Vallitalea guaymasensis: one gene and its partner. The protein of the gene in region 2 binds, or shares a complex with, the protein of the main gene of each other region. Links are inferred from orthologs where the notes say so. Each region holds a gene or a part of one and is shown on either strand. Other genes may lie near its edges.

Region 1 (3,699 bases), 3.7 Mb from region 2 along the record:
TGAGTGACTTAAAGTAGCTAAGATTACTATATTTATCCATAATAATAAGCTGTTTGGATACACTCCAAACAACTTATTCTATCATTATCTCTTACAATAATCTTTAATTAAATCTCATAGCTATTACTTATCCAAATGCTTCATATAGCATTTACATCAATAAAACATCATCTCAAAAATTTCGCTTCTAAGTCTCTTTTCCCATCCATTATATTCCTTAATATAGGTAATGAAGATATGTAATCTTTCTTCAGTAGAGTATTCGTTGTTTGCATTTAATTCTTTTATCTTATTTTGCAAGTCATTAAGATTTAACAATAATTGCTCTTTTTTTTCTGTACTATAGCTTACAATTCTATTAATATCTTGAAAATAATTTGATAAACCTAATGATAATCTACCAAGTATAGTGGAATCATTTTCATATTTTTCAACACCAGAACGTACGAAGCTTCTTGATAATACTTCAATCTGTTTTATATCCCTTTGTATAACTAGTAACGCTTCATTAACATCGCTCTCAGATGCATTGTCTTTAAAAACATTTCTCTCAAGATTTCCATAAATATTACTTATACTCATTCCTACAGCAGTAAATGTATTACTATTAGCGGTCTCAGAAAATATAAATATTTTATTTGCTCTTGAATATTGATTATGATAACCGAATATGAGCACCAAAATTATAAATATATTTATAAAAAAACATACCTTCTTAACTCTAATACTATTCATGATATTTAAAATATCCTTTCTTAATATAATATATTAACGAAGCGATCTCTATAATATGTCTGCTACTATAAGAGCTACTTATAAGTAATGATAGATATATTTTATTCTGCACAAAAAATGTATTAAACTTCAAGTTTTAATAGTTTAGAGTCATATATTTGTAATCTTTTAATTACATCCAACCACGAGCAATTAGGTATTTATCTGGAATACGCAGCTCCAACTCTTCTTTGATTTCATTAATGAAAGTAGCCATATCAGTATTAGAATAACAATGTTTTTCCTGTGATAAACTGACATATTTTCCAGAACCAAGTTCTATAGAAAATCCAATTATATCAAGTTCATAATTGAAAAGAACAACAAAGTAGTCATATACTATAAATTTGATTTTAAAAGCCCAGTGTGAAGGTACTTCTACAATATCATATATTTCTAGACTTTTAATCCTGTTCCCAAATACTTCTTTAATTGTTCTAGCTATTTCCATTCTCATTCGTTTAATATCATTTTGATGCATACCAATAATCACCTATCTTTTCTAAAAAAATGTAATCATGTTCGTTCTGTTCTGTAGATATTACCATTCCCATTTCATATCTAAGTTAAAATACTTGGTTCATATTTACCCAATGTCATTGTATCAGATGGTATCCATTAATCCAATTTAAAAAGCGAAGAAATAATTTCTCCGCTCTGATGTTTCTATATATTATATTGATAGAATCTTACTTAAATCATATCTTTTTTCGCTGATTGATTTTTGCATTGCTAATGCTTCGTTGATATCGTAATCTAGGTATTGACCTTCTTTGTAAGCTACTACTCTGTTGCTTTTGCCTTCACAGAGTAAGTCAACTGCTATTGAACCCATCATTGATGCATGCATTCTGTCTACAGCGCTAGGACTTCCTCCTCTTTGTAGGTGACCTAGGATAGTTGCTCTTGTAGATATTCCTGTTACTTCTTCGATTTTTTTAGCTAATTTAACTGAGTCTTCGGAAGATCCTTCAGCGTTAATGATTAAGTTATGTCTCTTACCTTTGTTTCTGTTTTCTATTATCATTCTGATTAATTCTTCTTGGGACATGTTTTTCTTTTCTGGTAATAATACTGCTTCTGCACCATTAGTGATTCCACACCATAATGCAATATATCCAGCATCTCTACCCATAACTTCAACAACTGAACATCTTTCATGGGAAGTAGATGTGTCTCTTACTTTGTCTATTGCTTCCATAGCTGTGTTAACAGCTGTATCAAAACCAATTGTATAATCTGTACATGCGATATCCAAGTCAATTGTTCCTGGTACACCGATAGTATTGATTCCAAGTCCTGCTAGTTTTTCAGCTCCTTTGAAGGAACCGTCTCCACCAATGACTACTAATCCATCAATACCGAATACTTTACACATCTCTGCTCCACGTTTTTGTCCTTCAGGTTTGATAAATTCAAGACAACGTGCTGTATGAAGTATTGTTCCACCTCTTTGAATGATGTCTGATACATCTTTTGAACCCATTTCGTGGATATCTCCAGAAATTAATCCATTATAACCTCTTTTTATACCTACAACTTTTTTACCTTTTGATAGTGCAGTCCTTACAACGGCTCTTATTGTTGCATTCATTCCTGGTGCATCTCCACCACTAGTAAGTACTCCAATTGTGTTAATTTGTTTAGCCATATATTTACCTCCATGTCACATGTATTTAAAGTTTTAATTTAATTTTTTTATTAGTTTTCTAATTTAATATTCTCTTTACCTTAACACATTCTTGTCCTAAAATCAATTTTAATTTTGTCAATAATTCGTTATTTATATTCACATTATAGTTATTTTGTAATTTTTTAATAGTTTTTTCTTTCTCTAGATATATAATTACTTTATCTTCACCTTTGTATTCAGATATAGGTTTAACAATCTGATCGTATAATTCTTTGTAGGTGTTAAAATCTTTCACCTTGATATATAGATTGTTTTTTATATTTTCAAAAGGTATTATCCTTTGAAGTATAATCTTTGAGTCTTGTTCATCAACTATACTTACTCTACCTTTTACAAATATCTTGGCATCTTCATTTATTATGTTCTTATTCTTCTCATAATCATTAGGGAATATTATGATTTCAACCATTCCATAAAGATCTTCTAGAGTTATGAATGCCATCATTTTATTATTTCTTGTTGATTTTACTGTCTTGGCTGTAATCATACCACCGATGACTACTTCTTGTCCATCATATAACTTGCTGATTACTTCTTCATCTTCTGAATAAACAAAATCACTACTGCGTACATTGGTCAAGCTATTGATTTCTTCTTTGTATTTTTCTAATGGATGACCACTAAGATATATTCCCAATACTTCTTTTTCATTAGCTAGTAATGCTTCTTCTGGAAACTCTCCGACATCAGGTAATTGCTCTTCGAATTGATTCTTACCTGTTTCTTCATCTGTAGCAAAATCGAATAGATTGATTTGACCTTCAATGCTTCTCTTCTTAGTTTGGATTATGCCATCCATTATTGCTTTATATGAATGCATATATTGTTTCCTTGTTCCTTTTAATGAATCAAAGGCACCAGCTTTTATTGAACTCTCAATCATCCTTTTGTTGAGATCATTGCCTGCTAATCTTTCGCAGAAATTAGTTATACTAATGTAGTCACCATTTTCTTTTCTTTCAGCTACTAGAGATTTTATAGCAGATTTCCCCACATTCTTAATGGCTGCAAGTCCATATCTGATTTTGCCATCTGATACTGAGAAGTCTGCATATCCTTCATTAACATCTGGTGGAAGCAACTGGATTCCCATATTCCTGCAGGTTCCAATATATTCAGATACTTTGGCTGAATTATACATAACAGAGGTTAGTAATGCCGCCATAAATTCAACAGGATAATATTTTTTTAACCATGCTGTTTGATAAGCTACTACTGCGTAAGCTGCTGCA
Region 2 (3,753 bases):
ATTGATAGGCATGAAAATAGATTATAAGACAGCCTCTTTTTAAGGATAGATATATTATACTAATGTATCCTAAGAAAGGATATTTATGATTATTACAAATATTATTCAGAATAAAAGATTTAAAAATTATTATGATATATATATAGATGATGAATATTTGTTTTTTGTTACCTATAAGGAACTAAAGTTCTTGAAATTAAAAGAAAATGATTTGTTATCAGAAGAAATATTACACAAAATATATAGAGATTATGTATATCCTAGGGCTAAAAATAGGGCTTTTAGACTATTACAAAGAAGAGATATGCCTAAGAAAGAAATTATAAAAAAACTTAAAGAGACAGGTTATAATCAATATATAATTAATAAAGTTATTGAGTTTTTGGAAGAGTACAACTTTATTGATGATAGAAAATATACGGAAAAATACATAAATTATAACAAAACGAAGAAAAGTTTGAAACAAATCAATATAGAACTTATAAGAAAAGGCATATCAAAAGATATAGTTGAAGAATTTGCAGATTATACAGAAATTTGCGAAGAAGATATAGCATATAATTTGATTTATAAAAAATATAAAAATCTAGATACTATAGATAATAAAATCAAAAGAAGAATGATAAGTTATTTAATGAGAAAAGGTTATAATTATGGTTTAATTAGTAAAGTAATTAATCAATTTATACAAAATGAAAAGTTAACGAATACATAATAAATATGTAAAAAACGTTATGGAATATGTATATTATTTAAAAGAGTTTTCATTAAAACTTGACATAATATCTAAAACGTTATAAAATTTATATGTTATGGAAAATAACATCATGCACAATGAAAAATAAATAATGAGGAGGTGTTACCATTTGTTAGACGTTACTATAAATATAATATTACTAGTATTGTTAATACTTGTCGTTGCAGTTGTAGTTGGAGTAATAACTTTTAAGCTTGGTGTTTCTTATAGAAAGAAAGTGGCGGAATCACAATATGGATCAGCTGAACAAAAAGCTAGAAAAATTGTTGATGATGCTATAAAAGAAGCAGAATCTATTAAACGGGAAAGTCGTTTAGAGGTTAAAGAAGAAACTTATAAAATCAAAAGTGATCTAGATAAAGAAGTTAAAGAGCGAAGAAATGAATTACAACGCCTTGAGCGACGACTTCTTCAAAAAGAAGAATCTTTAGACAAAAAAGCTGAAAGCTTTGAAAGAAAAGAAAATCAGTTAACATCTAGAGAAGAACAATTAGCAAAAATAAAAGCAGAAGTATCTGAATTACAGAAAAAACATGTCAAAGAGTTAGAAAAAATTTCTGGCCTCACCTCCAATCAAGCAAAAGAATACCTTTTAAAATCTGTTGAAAATGAAGTCAAACATGAAACAGCAATTTTAATTAAAGAATTGGAAGTAAAAGCAAAAGAAGAGGTTAACAAAAAATCTAAAGAAATATTGGCGAATGTAATACAAAAATGCGCAGTTGACCATGTTGCCGAAACTACTGTATCAGTAGTACCTCTTCCAAGTGATGAAATGAAAGGAAGAATAATAGGTCGAGAAGGAAGAAACATTAGAACCTTGGAGACTTTAACAGGAATAGATCTTATTATTGATGATACGCCTGAAGCAGTTATACTTTCTGGATTTGATCCAATAAGAAGAGAAGTTGCAAGAATTGCACTTGAAAAATTAATTGTTGATGGAAGAATCCATCCTGCAAGAATTGAAGAAATGGTAGAAAAAGCAAGAAAAGAAGTTGAGAATATTATTCGTGAAGAAGGTGAAATGGCCACTTTCGACACAGGTGTTCATGGCTTACACCATGAATTAACGAGATTGTTAGGTAAGATGAAGTTTAGAACAAGTTATGGACAGAGTGTTTTAAAACATTCAATCGAGGTATCTCATTTAAGTGGATTAATTGCCGGTGAAATCGGAGTAGATGTAAGAGTAGCTAAACGTGCTGGTTTATTACATGATATTGGTAAATCAGTTGACCATGAAATGGAAGGTTCACATGTTTCCATAGGTGCAGACTTATGTAGGAAATATAAAGAATCAGATGTGATTGTCAATGCTGTTGAAGCACATCACGGTGATGTAGAACCTACTAGTCTAGTTGCTGTCATTGTACAAGCAGCTGATGCTATATCTGCTGCAAGACCAGGTGCACGACGTGAAACATTAGAAACATATATTAAGAGACTTCAACGTCTTGAAGAGATTGCTGATGAATTTAAAGGTGTCGATAAATCTTTTGCTATTCAAGCAGGTAGAGAAATTAGAATAATGGTTGTTCCTGATCAAACAAGTGATGAAGAAATGGTATTACTTGCAAGAGAAATTTCTAAGAAAATAGAGGATGAATTGGAATACCCAGGACAAATTAAAGTTAATGTTATAAGAGAAACAAGAGCAGTTGAATATGCTAAATAATAAAAAGCGTGAGAAATCACGCTTTTTTGTGTTTTAGTTAACTATTTTGTAGAAATTTTGTATTTGATATTAATTGAAAAAAATAAAAATTAATATTGTCCATAAAAATTGATTGAAAAAAAGGAAAACAGAATTTCTTATTGAATTAATAACTATAACCAAAAAAAGGGGGTCTTTTAGAGTGGAAGTTTTAAAAGTTGCTGCAAAATCTAATCCCAATTCGGTAGCTGGTGCTCTTGCTAATACTATCCGTGAACAAGGCGGTGCTGAATTACAAGCAATCGGGGCAGGCGCATTAAATCAAGCAATAAAAGCAATAATAATTGCAAGAGGATATGTGGCTCCATCGGGTATCGATTTAGTTTGTATTCCAGCTTTCACTGATATTGATATTAACGGAGAAGAAAGAACGGCGATTAAATTAATCGTTCAATCAAAAAATTAGTTTAAAAAGTGTGCATGTCACACTTTTCTTTTTTATTTCTTTTTAAGGATATAATTAAAATAATTAATCCTGTCATATGATATTCTATTTATTCTATTAAGTTTATCATAAATTCCTTGATTTTATAAGTTTTTAATGGTTTAATAGATTCGAATGAAGTAAAGCCTTACAACTTTACCATAATAATACAATATTATTCTTTACTGCTTCATAGCGATAAATTTCCATTAATCATTAACATATTCCAAAACCTTGAATTTATTTTCAAAAATGATGTATATAAATTAATACTAACACAAAAAATAATTGCAACTATAATTATGAAATGAAGATATTTATGATTGATATTGCAAAAATAAATGTTAAATGTTAATTTATATAAAAGAAAACATTAAAAAACGAATAAATTTAAAACAGAACTTGCAAAATTACATAAAATATATTACAATATGTTTAATGCAAAATGTAATAATAATAAAAGGGTGGTGTTTGTACATGATATTATCAAGTAAAGGTCTAGATATAAAACCTTCATCAACATTAGAAATAACAGCAAAGGCCAAGCAAATGAAAGCTGATGGAATAGATGTAGTAGGATTTGGTGCAGGCGAACCAGATTTTGATACACCGGATCATATAAAACAAGCTGCTATAGAGGCAATAAATGAAGGATTTACTAAATATACACCTGCTTCAGGTATACTTCCATTGAAAAAGGCTATATGCAAGAAGTTAGAAGCAGACAACAAGGTTTCATATAAACCAAGCCAAATTGTTGTAAGTAATGGAGCAAAGCATTCCTTAACTAACACATTTATGGCAATTTTAAATCCTGGTGATGAAGTTATTATACCAGCTCCATTCTGGTTGAGT

Evidence for each region.
Region 1: rny (region 2) and pfkA share a complex: the UniProt entries of both Bacillus subtilis proteins name them as parts of the possible RNA degradosome complex. The link is inferred for Vallitalea guaymasensis from one-to-one orthologs.

Annotation. Positions count from the first base shown.
Region 1 is NZ_CP058561.1:1,833,611-1,837,309, forward strand. Bases 437-3,233 are described here. They hold pfkA (6-phosphofructokinase), read right to left. Parts: upstream 2,426-3,233; coding sequence 1,448-2,425; downstream 437-1,447. Other genes in these bases: HYG85_RS08210 (hypothetical protein), read right to left, coding at 437-735; HYG85_RS08215 (hypothetical protein), read right to left, coding at 908-1,255; HYG85_RS08225 (DNA polymerase III subunit alpha), read right to left, coding at 2,484-3,233. Outside these bases: more of HYG85_RS08210, read right to left, coding at 157-436; more of HYG85_RS08225, read right to left, coding at 3,234-3,699. UniProt on the Bacillus subtilis protein: Catalyzes the phosphorylation of D-fructose 6-phosphate to fructose 1,6-bisphosphate by ATP, the first committing step of glycolysis.
Region 2 is NZ_CP058561.1:5,579,252-5,583,004, reverse strand. The notes cover bases 185-3,141. They hold rny (ribonuclease Y), read left to right. Parts: upstream 185-848; coding sequence 849-2,435; downstream 2,436-3,141. Other genes in these bases: HYG85_RS24070 (stage V sporulation protein S), read left to right, coding at 2,617-2,880; HYG85_RS24080 (regulatory protein RecX), read left to right, coding at 185-715. Outside these bases: more of HYG85_RS24080, read left to right, coding at 86-184; HYG85_RS24065 (pyridoxal phosphate-dependent aminotransferase), read left to right, coding at 3,376-3,753. UniProt on the Bacillus subtilis protein: Endoribonuclease that initiates mRNA decay. Initiates the decay of all SAM-dependent riboswitches, such as yitJ riboswitch. Involved in processing of the gapA operon mRNA, it cleaves between cggR and gapA.